Hamadaea flava: one gene and its partner. The protein of the gene in region 1 interacts with the protein of each later gene in a pairwise test. Links are inferred from orthologs where the notes say so. Each region holds a gene or a part of one and is shown in the gene's direction. Other genes may lie near its edges.

Evidence for each region. Proteins that work in one complex are often made in the same cells at the same time.
Region 2: the proteins of HDA40_RS25440 (region 1) and ndk interact in binary tests that used the Escherichia coli proteins (3 or more experiments, as listed by UniProt). The link is inferred for Hamadaea flava from one-to-one orthologs.

Annotation. Positions count from the first base shown.
Region 1 is NZ_JAMZDZ010000001.1:5,392,332-5,400,402, forward strand. The notes cover bases 1-2,711. They hold HDA40_RS25440 (uracil-DNA glycosylase), read left to right. Parts: upstream 1-872; coding sequence 873-1,550; downstream 1,551-2,711. Other genes in these bases: mdh (malate dehydrogenase), read left to right, coding at 1-802; HDA40_RS25445 (NADP-dependent isocitrate dehydrogenase), read left to right, coding at 1,683-2,711. Outside these bases: more of HDA40_RS25445, read left to right, coding at 2,712-2,900; HDA40_RS25450 (hypothetical protein), read right to left, coding at 3,133-4,326; HDA40_RS25455 (alpha/beta fold hydrolase), read right to left, coding at 4,331-5,167; galT (galactose-1-phosphate uridylyltransferase), read right to left, coding at 5,189-6,316; HDA40_RS25465 (DeoR/GlpR family DNA-binding transcription regulator), read right to left, coding at 6,412-7,167; HDA40_RS25470 (WecB/TagA/CpsF family glycosyltransferase), read right to left, coding at 7,325-8,071. UniProt on the Escherichia coli protein: Excises uracil residues from the DNA which can arise as a result of misincorporation of dUMP residues by DNA polymerase or due to deamination of cytosine.
Region 2 is NZ_JAMZDZ010000001.1:6,278,928-6,284,411, forward strand. The notes cover bases 1-2,804. They hold ndk (nucleoside-diphosphate kinase), read left to right. Parts: upstream 1-1,099; coding sequence 1,100-1,510; downstream 1,511-2,804. Other genes in these bases: HDA40_RS42255 (VOC family protein), read right to left, coding at 1-876; HDA40_RS29455 (glycosyltransferase family 2 protein), read left to right, coding at 1,618-2,804. In the rest of the region: more of HDA40_RS29455, read left to right, coding at 2,805-2,832; HDA40_RS29460 (LCP family protein), read right to left, coding at 2,849-3,937; HDA40_RS29465 (hypothetical protein), read left to right, coding at 4,070-5,484. UniProt on the Escherichia coli protein: Major role in the synthesis of nucleoside triphosphates other than ATP. The ATP gamma phosphate is transferred to the NDP beta phosphate via a ping-pong mechanism, using a phosphorylated active-site intermediate.

The DNA of each region.
Region 1 (8,071 bases):
CCGCCCGATCGAAGGCTTCGAGACCAAGATCGTCGGCGTCACGACCGGCCCGAACGGCGAGGGCTACGAGGCGATCGCCGACTCCGACATCGTCGTGATCACCGCCGGCCTGCCCCGCAAGCCCGGCATGAGCCGCATGGACCTCCTGGGCGTCAACGCCAAGATCGTCCGTGGCGTCGCCGAGCAGGTGGCCAAGCACGCCCCGAACGCCGTCGTCATCGTCGTCTCCAACCCGCTCGACGAGATGACCGCCCTCGCCCAGATCGCCACCCAGTTCCCGAAGAACCGGGTCATGGGCCAGGCCGGCATGCTCGACACCGCGCGCTTCACGAACTTCGTCGCCGAGACCCTCGACGTCCCGGTCAAGTCGGTCAAGACGCTGACCCTCGGTTCGCACGGCGACACCATGGTCCCGGTCCCGTCCCAGTGCACCGTCGACGGCAAGCCGCTCACCGACCTCCTGCCCGCGGACAAGATCGAGGAGCTGGTCGTGCGTACACGCAACGGCGGCGCCGAGGTTGTGGCGCTGCTCAAGACCGGCTCGGCGTACTACGCGCCGTCGGCGGCCGCGGCCCGCATGGCCAAGGCGGTCGCCGAGGACAGCGGCGCCGTGATGCCGGTCTGCGCCTGGGTCGACGGTGAGTACGGCATCAACGGGGTCTACCTGGGTGTCGAGGCGGCCATCGGCGCCGCCGGCATCAAGTCCGTCGTCGAGACCGCGCTGACGGACTCGGAGTTGGCCGGGCTCAAGGAGGCCGCCGAGGCCGTCCGGGCCAAGCAGGCGGACATCGTCAGCCTCTGACGTACCGTGGATGGGGGCGGGCTCTCCGCCCCCATCTGCTTGTCGGGGGTGGACGGTAGGGTGTCGGGCTATGGGACTTGACCTCGTTGAACTGCTGCCTGGTGAGTGGCGGGACGTCATGAAGCCACACCTCGATCTGGAGGCCGTGGGACGCCTGTCGTCCTTTGTGGAGTCTGAGTACGCCACCCAGACGGTGTATCCGCCCCTCGACGATCTGTTCGCGGCTTTCCGGCTGTGCGCGCCGGCGCAGACCCGGGTGCTGATTCTGGGGCAGGATCCCTATCACAAGCGGGGCCAGGCACATGGCCTCAGCTTCAGCGTCCGGCCGGGCGTCTCGGTTCCGCCGTCGCTGCGGAACGTTTACAAGGAGATCCAGGAAGACCTCGGCGTGACGCCGCCGTCGAACGGCGACCTGACCCCCTGGGCGCAGCAGGGCGTACTGCTGCTCAACGCGGTGCTGACCGTGCGGGAGGGCAAGCCCACCAGCCACGCCGACCACGGCTGGGAGTCCTTCACCGACGCCGCGATCAAGGCCGTCAACGAGTCGCCCTACCGGGTCGTCTACCTGCTCTGGGGCAGCTACGCCCGGAAGAAGGCGGCGCTGGTCCGCAACCCGAACCACGTGGTCGTCGAGGCGGGGCACCCCAGCCCGATGAATCCGCGTGGCTTCCTCGGCTCCCGCCCGTTCTCCCAGGCTAACGCCGCCCTCCAGGACGCCGGTCGGGGCGAGGTGAACTGGGGCGCCTGAGCGGGTTTCGGCCGATTTGGGGGTGTGATCCTGGCGGGGTTCCCGCCCCCGGTCGGCACCTCGGAGTCAATGGCAGTACGCTCGTACTGTTAATGCGACTTGCCAACACCTCCGAGGGGAGCGCCCGGCACCATGGCGAAGATCAAGGTGACCAACCCGGTCGTCGAGCTCGACGGCGACGAGATGACCCGGATCATCTGGAAGCAGATCCGAGAGCAGCTGATCCTGCCCTATCTCGACGTCGACCTGCACTACTACGACCTCAGCATCGAGCACCGTGACGCGACCGACGACCAGGTCACGATCGACGCGGCCAACGCCATCAAGCAGCACGGTGTCGGCGTCAAGTGCGCGACGATCACGCCCGACGAGGCGCGCGTCGAGGAGTTCGGCCTGAAGAAGATGTGGAAGTCGCCGAACGGCACGATCCGCAACATCCTCGGCGGCGTGATCTTCCGCGAGCCGATCATCATGAGCAACGTGCCGCGGCTCGTCCCGGGCTGGACCAAGCCGATCGTCGTCGGCCGTCACGCGCACGGCGACCAGTACAAGGCGACCGACTTCGTAGTCCCCGGCCCCGGCAAGGTGACCGTCACCTACACCCCGGCCGACGGCAGCCAGCCGATGGAGTTCGAGATCGCCGACTTCCCCGGCGGCGGCGTGGCCATGGGCATGTACAACTACGACGACTCGATCCGCGACTTCGCGCGCGCCTCGTTCAGCTACGGCCTGCTCCGGAACTACCCGGTCTACCTGTCGACGAAGAACACCATCCTCAAGGCGTACGACGGCCGGTTCAAGGACATCTTCGCCGAGGTCTTCGAGGCCGAGTTCAAGGCGGAGTTCGACGCCAAGGGCCTGACCTACGAGCACCGGTTGATCGACGACATGGTCGCCGCCGCGCTCAAGTGGGAAGGCGGCTACGTCTGGGCCTGCAAGAACTACGACGGTGACGTCCAGTCCGACATCGTCGCCCAGGGCTTCGGCTCGCTCGGCCTGATGACCTCCGTCCTGATGACGCCAGACGGGCGTACGGTCGAGGCCGAGGCGGCCCACGGCACCGTCACCCGGCACTACCGGCAGTGGCAGAAGGGCCAGAAGACCTCGACCAACCCGATCGCGTCGATCTTCGCCTGGACGCGGGGTCTGGCCCACCGGGGCAAGCTCGACGGCACCCCGGCGGTCACGGAGTTCGCCGACACGCTGGAGCAGGTCATCATCGACACCGTCGAAGGCGGCGCGATGACCAAGGACCTCGCCCTGCTGATCGCTCCGGACGCGCCGTGGCAGACCACCGAGGAGTTCATGAACACCCTCGACACGAACCTGGCCAAGCGACTCTCGGCCTGACCGCGTTACTCCGGTTTGGGTGATTCGTTACGAATAGTGAGGGCGGAGCCAGCCGCACTCACCCGAAGTGAATTCACCTGCTGTCCCTTCCCCGGGGCGGGCTCCGATGGGAGTCCGCCCCGTCCCTTATCCCGGGCGCGATCATGCTGTCGGGGAGTTGATCAGGGTCGCGGGGACACGACACGCCGGTTGATCACGACCGATAGTTCATGATCGCGCGGAGAGAACGGGGTCAGGTGAGGCGTTGGTCTTGGACGGTGAAGCCGGCTCCGGTCAGCGCGTCCCGGAGGGCGTCGGCCATCGCGAAGTCCCGGTTGGCCCGGGCCAGCTCGCGGGCGGCGCGTACGGAGGTCAGCAGGGCGGGGATCGCCTCGTGCGCGTCGGTCGCCAGCTGACCGAGCTGCAGGATCATGCCGCGCAGGAGGCTGCGGGCGTGCTCGTGGTCGGGGGAGACGTTGGTGTCGGCCGCCCAGTCGTCGATCGCGGTCTCCAGTTCGAGCGCGATGGCGACGCATTCCTGCACGTCTTGGGCGGCGAGTGCGGTGGCGAACCGGGCGTCGAGCGCGTCGGCGACTTCGCCGACGGAGGCGGCGCCGGGTTCGGCGAGCGGTCCCGTAGGCGACGCCGGGGCGGGGGGAGCGACAGCGGCCGCGGCCGTGGTGTCGGCGAGCGCCTCCAGCGGCAGCGTACTGCCGGTGGGGTAGACGCGGCTCTCCCCGCGTCGCCGCAAGGTCAGCCCGCCTTGGCCGACGACCTGCACCGATCCGGTCGGAAGGTCGACGAGGGCGGCGGTGTGCTCGTCGATGCCGACGATCACCGATTCCTCGGGCAGCCACTGCTCCATCCGGGCGAGCCGGCCTTCGCCGAGATAGCAGAACCGGGTGTCGTGGTGGCCGCCCTCGGCGTTGTCGTAGTGCGGGATGATCACCGCCGGTACGCCGGTCAGCTCGCGGAAGATGTCCAGCGCCGGAACCCAGTGCGGATCGAGCCCGGCCTTGTAGATCTCGTAGACCGGAATGGCGTGGGACCCGAGGGTCAGCGCTGCGGCACTGGCGAAGACGACGACCTTCGACTTCGTGATCAGACCCGGGATCGGCGTGTCCCGCCAGTGCGTCAACGCGTACGTGGGGGAGCCGGGACCGGCGAAGAGCCACTCGGCCTGCCGCATGGTGGTCAGCGCCCGTTCGGCCTCGACGGCCGGCAGGTCGCGGCGGCGCCAGGAGACGACGCCGATGTCCCGGCCGACGCTGGCCTTGAAGTACGCCACCGCCCGCGCGGAGATGTCGTCGGCGTTGGACTGGAAGCCGTAAGGAGTGTCGAGCAGGACGGCGGGAGCGTCGCCGACGCGGTCGAGGATCGCTCGATGCGGTTTGATCATGGTGGGCGTCGTCTCGCCCGATCCCATGAGGACGATCAACTCGGTCATCGGTTCACCCCGCCAGGCTCAGCAGATCGGCGGCCAGCTCCTTGGGCCGTTGGGCATGCAGGTCGTGGTCGCCGCCGGCGTACGCCTGGACCCGGGCGTCGGGCAGCGCGGTGGCGGCCCGGTCGACCCGGGCGCGCGTCCGCTCCGCCCGGACGGGGTCGTTGGGCAGTGCCGGGAGCAGCAGAGTCGGCGCCGTGATCCGGGGTAGCCAGTCCCAGACGGGGTGGTACCACATGTCCCGGACGATCTCCATGTGCCGGGGGATCGGCAACCGCCGCTCGACCGTCCCGTCCGGCAGCTCACGCAGGTTGTACGCCGTGGCCGAGACGGCGGCGTCGGACCAGTCGGGATGCGCCTTCCGCAGGTACGCCTCGAGATCGCCGGCCCGCATCCCGTCCACCGACGGCGGCCGCAGCGCCTGCTCGCAGTCGGCCCAGTCGGCGAACTCACCAGCCAGGTCGATCCAGCCGCCGTCGACCAATGCCACCGCCGACACCAGATCCGGATGCTCGGCGGCGAACCGCACGACGACGTTGCCGCCCCAGGACTGCCCGACGGCGATCACCGACTGCAGGTCGAGTGCGGCGCAGACCGCGGCGAGGTCGTTCGCGGCGGTCGCCGTGTCGAAGCCGCGGTCGGGCAGCGTCGAGTCGCCGTGCCCTCGCAGGTCCACGGCCCAGGTCGGGTGACCTGCTGCCACCAGGGCGGTCGCCGTCTCGTCCCACAGCTGCGCGTTGGAAGCCAGCCCATGGACCAGCAGGAATCCACGACCAGGCGCGCCTTCCCCGAAGTGGCGCACACTCAGGACGGCGTCGGGCAGCGTGACATGCAGCGGTCGCATGCCCCCGACACTAGCTGGGACCTACGACAAGGTCGCCTGCATTGCGGCACGGAGCGCAGCCGCGGCCTCCTCCGGCGGGATGTCGTTGACGAACGCGCCCATCGCCGACTCCGACCCGGCCAGGTACTTCAGCTTCCCCGGCCCGCGCCGGATGCTGAACAGCTGCAGGTGCAGATAGGCCAGCTCCCGGTCCTCGCGTACCGGTGCCTGATGCCAGGCCGCTATGTATGGCATGGCGCTGTGGAAGAGCGCGTCGAAACCGCGTACCAGTGAAAGCCACAGCGGGGCTGCGGCCTCGCGCTCCTCGTCGGACAGCGCGGCGAGGTCCGGGACCTGGCGGTGCGGCGCGAGATGGACCTCGAACGGCCAGCGCGCGAAGGCCGGCACGAAGGCGGTCCAGTGGTCGTTGCGCGCGAGCACGCGCGCACCGTCAGCGATCTCCGCGGCCAGGACGTCCGCGTAGAGGTTGCGGCCCGTGGCGGCGAGGTGGCGGCGCGCGGCCGCGAGATGCTGCCGGGTCCTCGGCGTCACATAGGGGTACGCATAAATCTGCCCGTGTGGATGGTGCATCGTGACACCGATCTCGACCCCGCGATTCTCGAAGCAGAAGACCTGCTCGACGCCCGGAACCTGGGACAGTTCGGCAGTACGCTGCGCCAGCGCCGCCAAGACGGTGCGCACCCGGCTCTCCGGCAGCTTGCCGAAGGACGACTCGTGGTCCGGCGTGAAGCAGACGACCTCACATCGGCCGACGCCGGGCCGGGTGCTCGGGTAGCCGTCGCTCAGGTCTGACCGCACTTCTGGCGGCTCGCCCGAGAGACTCCCCGGCTCGATCGCCGCGCTGGTGGAGAACGAGGGAAACCGGTTCTCGAAGACCGCGACGTCGTAGTCGTCGGCCGGGATCTCCGTGAAATAGTCGGGCTTCGACGGGCAGAGCGGGCACTCGCTGGTCGGGGGGAGCAGCGGGCGACCCTGGCGGCTGCTCGCGATCGCCACCCACTCCTCGGTCAACGGGTCGCGCCGCAGCTGGGTCGGCGCGGGGGGCGCGGCCAGATCCCGCTGGTCCACCGAGGCGCGTACGGCGTCGTCGGCCTCGTCGAAGTAGATCAGCTCCCGGCCGTCGGCCAAGCGGATCGAGGTGTGCTTCATCTTTTCCTTCACATGATCTCGGCGTGCGCTTCACATGGTCTCGGGGCGCGCTTCGCATGGTCTCGGCGTGCGCTTCATACGATCTCGCGTGCGCTTCACACGATCTCGGCGTGGGTGAGGGCTTCGCGAGCTTCGTCGGGCAGCTGATCATCGGTGACCAGCACGTGCGCCGCCGCGAGATCAGCGATCGTGGCGATGCCGACGACGTCCCACTTCGAGGAGTCGGCCACCACGACCGTCCGCCGGGCGGAGTCGATCAACGCCCGATCGGTCTCCGCCTCCAGCAGGTTCGGGGTGGTGAACCCGGCGCGGGCGCTCATCCCGTGTACGCCGAGGAACAACAGGTCGACGTGCAGGCTCCGGACCGCCGCGCTCGCGATCGGGCCCACCAACGCGTCCGACGGCGTACGCACACCGCCGGTCAGCACGACCGTCTGGTCCGGGCGGCCGGCGCGGTGGAAGAGATCGGCGACCGGGATCGAATTGGTCACCACCGTCAGGCCCTCGACCGCGGTCAACCGTTGGGCGAGCCGGGCGGTCGTCGTTCCGGCCGACAGCGCGATCGCCGTACCCGGCTGGACGAGCCCGGCGGCCTTCTCCGCGATCGCGTCCTTCTGCCGCTGATGCAGCTCGGCCTTGGCGGCGAACCCGGGCTCCTCGGTGGCCCCCGGCCGCAGCGCCGTCGCACCCCCATGCACCTTGAGGATCAGCCCACGATCGGACAACATCTCCAGGTCACGGCGAATCGTCATGTCCGACACGCCGAACCGGTCCACCAGGTCGGCCACGCGTACGCCCCCGGTCGAGCGGACCGCGTCGAGGATCGCGGACTGCCGCTGTGCCGCCAGCACTATCCCTTCACCCCGCTCCACACACTCGCACGTTTCCCAACACGTTCCAACATACACCCTCACGCGGCGGCACTGTCAGATGCAGATCACGGTTACGCGTGCTTCCGAGGCCCTCGGAAGCACGCGTAACCGTGATCTACAGGGAAAGCGAGCAGGGTTAGGGGCGGCGGAGGGCGGCGCCGGCCAGCAGGCGGACGGCGTACGGGGCGTCGTGCCGCAGGTAGCGTGAGGCGAGCCGCCGGGGTTCCTGGGCGAGCCGGTGCGCCCATTCCAGGCCGCTGCGCTGCATCCAGATCGGGGCGCGCTGCTGCTCGCCCGCGATGAAGTTGATCGCCGCGCCGCAGCCGAGGAACCAGGTCGACGGCAGGGCGTCGCGCAGGTCGGTGATCACCCGTTCCTGCCGGGGGAAGCCCAGGCCGACGAAGCAGACGTCCGGGCGTGCCGCGATGACGGCGTCCAGGACGGGGGCGTACTGGTCGGGGTCGGCGTCGAAGCCGAACGGTGGCGCGGCACAGCCCGCGATGATCAGGCCCGGGCAGGCGCCGGCGAGTTCGGCGGCCGCGCGGTGCGCTCCGTCGGCGCTGCGCCCGGCGACGCCCACGGCGGACGCCATGAGCAGCCAGTCGTCGCCCTCCTCCGGTTCGATCGCGGACGGCACCGGCGCGCCACCGAGGAGGTAGACCGATCCGGCGATGTCCCCGATCGCCTGCGAGACGGTCCAGATCAGGCTGGCGCCCGCGACCCGTTCGGGCAGCGGGTTTCCGGCGAGTTTGCTCGCCCACACCAGCGGCATGCCGTCGGCCACCACCAGGGTCGCATCGTCGAGGAAGCTGCGGACTTCGGCCGCGATGGGCCGGTCGCTGTCGGCGAGCCGCAGGATGTCCACGTTCGGGGTGACGATCCG
Region 2 (5,484 bases), 890 kb from region 1 along the record:
GCCCAGGGCGGACGGGGTCGCCTCGGAGAAGTCGATGACGTCGACCCGCAGGGGCGCCTCCGGTCCGGCCTCCGGCCCGTCGATGATCTGCCCTTCGAGCACCTGGGTCGTCGCGCCCGCACCTTCGGCCGCCTCTTCGCGTACGTCGTCGCGACGGGGCTCGCCGCGGCGGCGTGGGCTGGGACGACGGCGGAGCGGCAGGTCCGGCCCCTCCGGCCCGTCCTCGTAGGCCGGCGGCCCCTGCGCGGCTCGCGCGGCGGCGACCTCGTCGGCCAGGTCGGAGTCCCGGTAGCCGGCGAGGTCCTCGCGATCGTCGTCGTCGTCGTAGTCCTCGAACCGCATCGGCCCGGCCTGGTGGCCCGTGCGATCGTCGTACAACGGTTCCTCGTCGTCTATGAGGCCCTCGTACTCGGAGTACGCGTCGTCCTGGTAGCGCTGCGTGTGGGTGAGGATCTCGTCCCAGAGGACGCGTACGCGACGGATGTCGTCGACGGCCACCCGGACCGGGAGGACGTCGCCGACGGTCGGCCACTTCGCCACCGGCACCCGCGGATCGCGTACGCGCACCGACGCCGGCGGGTGGCCGGGGGCCTCGATCTGCAGGTGCATCTCGATCCGGCCGTGGGTCAGCGTCGCGGGCGGCTCGGTCGCCTCCAGCACGTGCGCCGTGCCGACGACGAACGCCCGGTCGGCCCCGCGGAACGACGAGGTCAGCATGAGGGCGACGGCCAGGATGAGCATCGCGACGCCGACGGCGCCGAGCGGCCAGCTCGTCAGTCCGAGGCCGGCCATCGCGGTGAAGACACCGAGTGAGCCCAAGGCCACCGCACCGGTCGCGCGTACTGCCCCGACTTTCTTCCGCTGGCCGTTTGCCACGTTTCGTCCCTCCCCGGCGACCGCGTCCCCCAACGACCCGATCGTGCCACAGCGGGGGGAGTCGGCGTCTTGAGTAAACATAGGGGGGCGTCGTGGCGTTTCGGAAGGGCCGATCGGGTGTGGCTGATGGGGGGTTCACGGTGGCTTGCCCGACTCGATCGGTAGTCTGCTGATGAACCACGCTCACAAAAAGGGCGCAGTCCGAAACCCAGGAGGAATGCTCGTGGCCGAGCGCACGCTCGTACTGATCAAGCCGGACGCGGTACGCCGGGGGCTGGTCGGGGAGATCATCAGCCGGCTCGAGCGCAAGGGGCTCGGGATCGATGCGCTGGTGCTGCGCACGATGGACGCCGAGCTGGCCGACGCGCACTACGCCGAGCACGTGGAGCGGCCGTTCTACCCGCCGCTGAAGCAGTTCATGACCTCGGGTCCGCTGGTCGCGGCGATCGTCACCGGCGACGAGGCGATCGCCGTCGTGCGTACGCTCGTCGGCGCGACCGACGGCCGGGCGGCCGCCGCCGGCACCATCCGGGGCGACCTGTCGCTGTCCAACCGCGAGAACCTGGTGCACGCCTCGGACTCCACCGAGTCCGCCGAGCGCGAGATCAAGCTCTGGTTCCCGGACCTCGTCTGAGCTACCGGTAACGCCGGTTGGAACGCCGGTATCTTGCAGGCGCCGTCGCCACCCTCCTCGATCGACGGTGCACGAGTCCAGGCGTAGCCATGTAGCCGGGAGACCAGATGTCCGAACCCCTTGAACTCACCGTCCTGTTGCCTTGCCTCGACGAGGCCGAGACGCTGAAGGTGTGCGTCGAAAAGGCTCAGATCAGCCTGCAGTCGCTCGGCATCCGCGGCGAGGTGCTGGTCAGCGACAACGGTTCGACGGACGGCTCGCAGGCGATCGCGGAGGCGGCCGGGGCTCGGGTCGTGGCCGCCCCGGTGCGCGGCTACGGCGGCGCCCTGATCAACGGCATCGAACACGCTCGCGGTAGGTACGTCATCATGGCGGACGCCGACGACTCTTACGACCTGACCGACCTCGAGCCGTTCGTCACGGCCCTCCGTGCGGGCCACGACATCGTCATGGGCAACCGGTTCCGAGGCGGGATCGCGCCGGCGGCGATGCCTCCGCTGCACCGCTATCTCGGTAACCCGGTGCTCTCGTGGCTAGGCCGGGTCCTGTTCGGACTGAAGGTCCGGGACTTCCACTGCGGCATGCGCGGGTTCGACCGCGACCGCGTACGCGCGCTGCAGCTGTGCATGCCGGGCATGGAGTTCGCCTCCGAGATGGTGGTCCGGGCCGCCCTGGCGGGGTACGACATCACCGAGGTGCCGACCCGGCTGCACCGCGACGGCCGCAGCCGACCGCCCCATCTGCGGACCTGGCGGGACGGTTGGCGTCACCTGCGCTTCCTCCTGGTCTTCGCGCCGCAGCGAGCAGTCGTCTGGCCGGGGACGGTGCTGTTCCTGGTGGGTATGCTCGGCGTTGTCGCGCTGACGCCCGGGCCGGTGGCGATCGGCGGCGTGCGCATGGACGTCAACGTCCTCGTCTACGCCTGTTTCGCCGTCCTAGTCGGGGCGCAGCTGATTCTGGTGGGCGGGTTCGCTGAGGTCTACGGCCGAGTCGAGGGCATCACCCGGGGTGCCCGGCTGCATCGCTGGGTCACGTTGCTCAAATTCGAACGGTGCGCCGCCTATGGTCTGCTGCTGATCACGGTGGGAATCGCCGGAACGGCCTTCGCGGTCGGCCAGTGGGGCGAGACCGGCTTCGGCGACCTCGATCCGACCGGCACCGTACGCATCGTGCTGCCGTCGGCGACCGCGATCGGCCTCGGTGTGATGGTGATGTTCTCGGGTCTGCTCGCCAGTCTGATGACGCTGCGCGGCATCGCCACGGTCACGATCCCGGCCCAGGCGACCGGCGACGGCACCGAGCGCCAGCCCGTCAGCCGATAGCCGCCGGCCGAGAGCGCTACGACTTGGGGGCTTGCCAGGTCGCGGCGGTGTCGTTGTTGATCGCCTCGAAGAGGGAAGCGGCGACCGCCTTGTTGGCGTACACCACGCTTTGTGTACCTTCCCAGCCGCCGCCCGAGGTCGGGTTGGTGATGAACCGAATGCGGCTGGTGTTCATTCCGCGTAGTTCCATAGCCGTCCCGAACAGGTCGAAACCCTTGTCGGCGGAGATCGCCCCGGCGGTGGCCTTCAGAAAATTGTTGAGCTTGACCGGATCGGTCAGGATGCCGGCGCTTGTCGCCTTGGCGAGAACCGCCCGGATGACCTGCTGCTGATGCTTGATCCGGGAGAAGTCGCCGTTGGCGAACTGCTTGCGCTGACGGGAATAGTCCAACGCCTCGGCACCGTCCAGATGCTGCGGACCGGCCTTGAACTTCCGGTACGGCGGATGGATGGAGGTGAAGTTCTTCTCGACGTCCACCTCGATGCCGCCCAGCGCGTCGACGACCTGGGCGAACCCGGCGAAGTCGATGACCACCACGTGGTCGATCCGCACCTTCGAGTACGCCTCGACGGTCCGCACCATGAGTGGAATGCCGCCCCAGGCGAAGGCGGCGTTGATCTTCGCCTTCACCCCGCCGTGACCGTTCTTGGCCCGGGGAATGTCCAACCAGGTGTCGCGCGGAATGGAGACGATCTGCGCGCTCGAGCGGTCGGCCGCCACGTGCGCCAGCATGATCGTGTCGGTGCGGGAACCGTCGGTGTCCGGGTCGCGTGAGTCGCTGCCCAGGATCAGGAGGTTCACGGCCTTGGTGGTCTGCACCGGCTTGGCCGGGCGCTCGGACTCCACGACCTCGGCGAACGCGTCCACCCGGGTCACCTTGTTCTCCACCGACTTGAGGTAGAGCCGAAGCCCCACCACGCTGCCAGCGGCGACCAGCGCCAGCGTCACCAGGCTCCACAGCGTCACGCGCAACCAGCGGCGGCGCTTCGGCGCCGGAGCGGCCGACGGCGGCGCCACCTGAGAATCCGAGTCTTCGACGTTATCGCCCCCGTGGGCGATCTCCTGGGGATCGATGCTTGGATCGGCATCCGAGGGGATCGACATGGAACCAGAGGATACCGGCCTGCCACTACACCGACGGTCAGGCGATTTCCGGGACGGCCAGGGCCGCCGTGTTAGCATGCCCAGCCGGTCCGGGCCCGTCGCGGACCGGGTTCGATCGAGGGGGCGTGTCGCGTGAGGCAGGACAGACCAGCTCCGGCCGTCCGCGCGTTGCCGTCGACGCCGCTGCGGGCTCGCGTACGCAACGTCCTGCGCGCCGTCAAACGGCGTACCCGTCAGAAGCGTTCGGTCCCGGCTTGGAGCGAACGGGCCGGCGATGCGACCCGAATGGCAGCAGACTCGGGCCGAGTGGAAATCACCGTCGGCACCGTCGGAGAGCTGCGGCGGCTCGTCTCGAGCCACCTGACGCCAGACGAGGCGACCGGGTTCGACCTCACCATTCAGTCGTGGAGCCGGCCCTGGCCGGACTGGGTAGGGCGGACGCCCGCCCTGACGGGGCTGCTGCGGCAGAAGCTCAGTCTTCCGGACGGGGACGGCAGGGTGGTCCTCAGTTGGACGTTCGGTCGGCCCGTACCAGTCTCGCGGCTGCTGGGCGCTGCGCTCATGCTGCTCAGCCCGGTCCGGCCGCTACCGGGCGTACTCACCGCCGATGTGCTCGTCGACGGTCCCCGTCCGGCCTGGCTGCCGGTGGACTCGGCGTACGCCGCCGAGTCGGCACGTCCGGACGTGGGGCCGCTTCCGGCGTACGACTTCGTGATCCGGGACGAGACCGGAGGGCTCGTCCTGGTCGACGTGGCCGGCGCCAATCCTCGCGGTCGGCAGGAGACGCTGCTGACGGTGCCGCACGCGGAGTTGCATATGACGGCGGCCGAGAGTGGATACGACTGGTGCCTCCTGCGGCCAGGGCGTGCGCACGTCCTTGTGGCCGGGCGAGCCGGCCAGGTGCTCGACGAGCGGCAGGCCGCAGCCTTGGCACAGGTCGGCTCGGCGAGTCTCGTCGGCGACCCGGCGCCGGGCGAGCTCGGCGCGACGGTGCTGGCCCAGCTTGCGATGACCGGTCTCGTCCTGCACACCCCTGAGCTGCCAAGCGATGTCCGTGCGCGCCTGCATCCCGAACTCCTCGGCTATTTCGACACCGGCCTGGACGGTTCGGACCCGTTCGATCGCGAGGTCCACGGCGTCGGTCAACGCCGGGCAGCTATGCGTCACCACGCCAGTGCCCTGCGGCTTCGCGAGATCGTGGCCGACCGGCACCCCTCCGTCGCGCGGCCGCCGTCGGTGTCGGCTGTGCTGGTCAGCCGTCGTCCAGAGCGCGCGGTGGCCGCCGCAGTCGCCCTGGCCGCCCAGACTTACGCCGAGTTCGAGCTGGTGGTAGGGCTGCACGGCATCGAGTTGACGCCCGAGCAGACCGCCCGGCTGACGAGCCTCCCGGTGCCGATACGCCTGGCTTCGTTCCCGCCCGAAACCGGATTCGGTGAGGTTCTGGCGGCCACCACCAGGATGGCCTCCGGCAGCCTGCTCACCAAGGTGGACGACGACGACCATTACGGCCGCGAACACATCTGGGACCTGGTCCTCGCCCGGCTCCA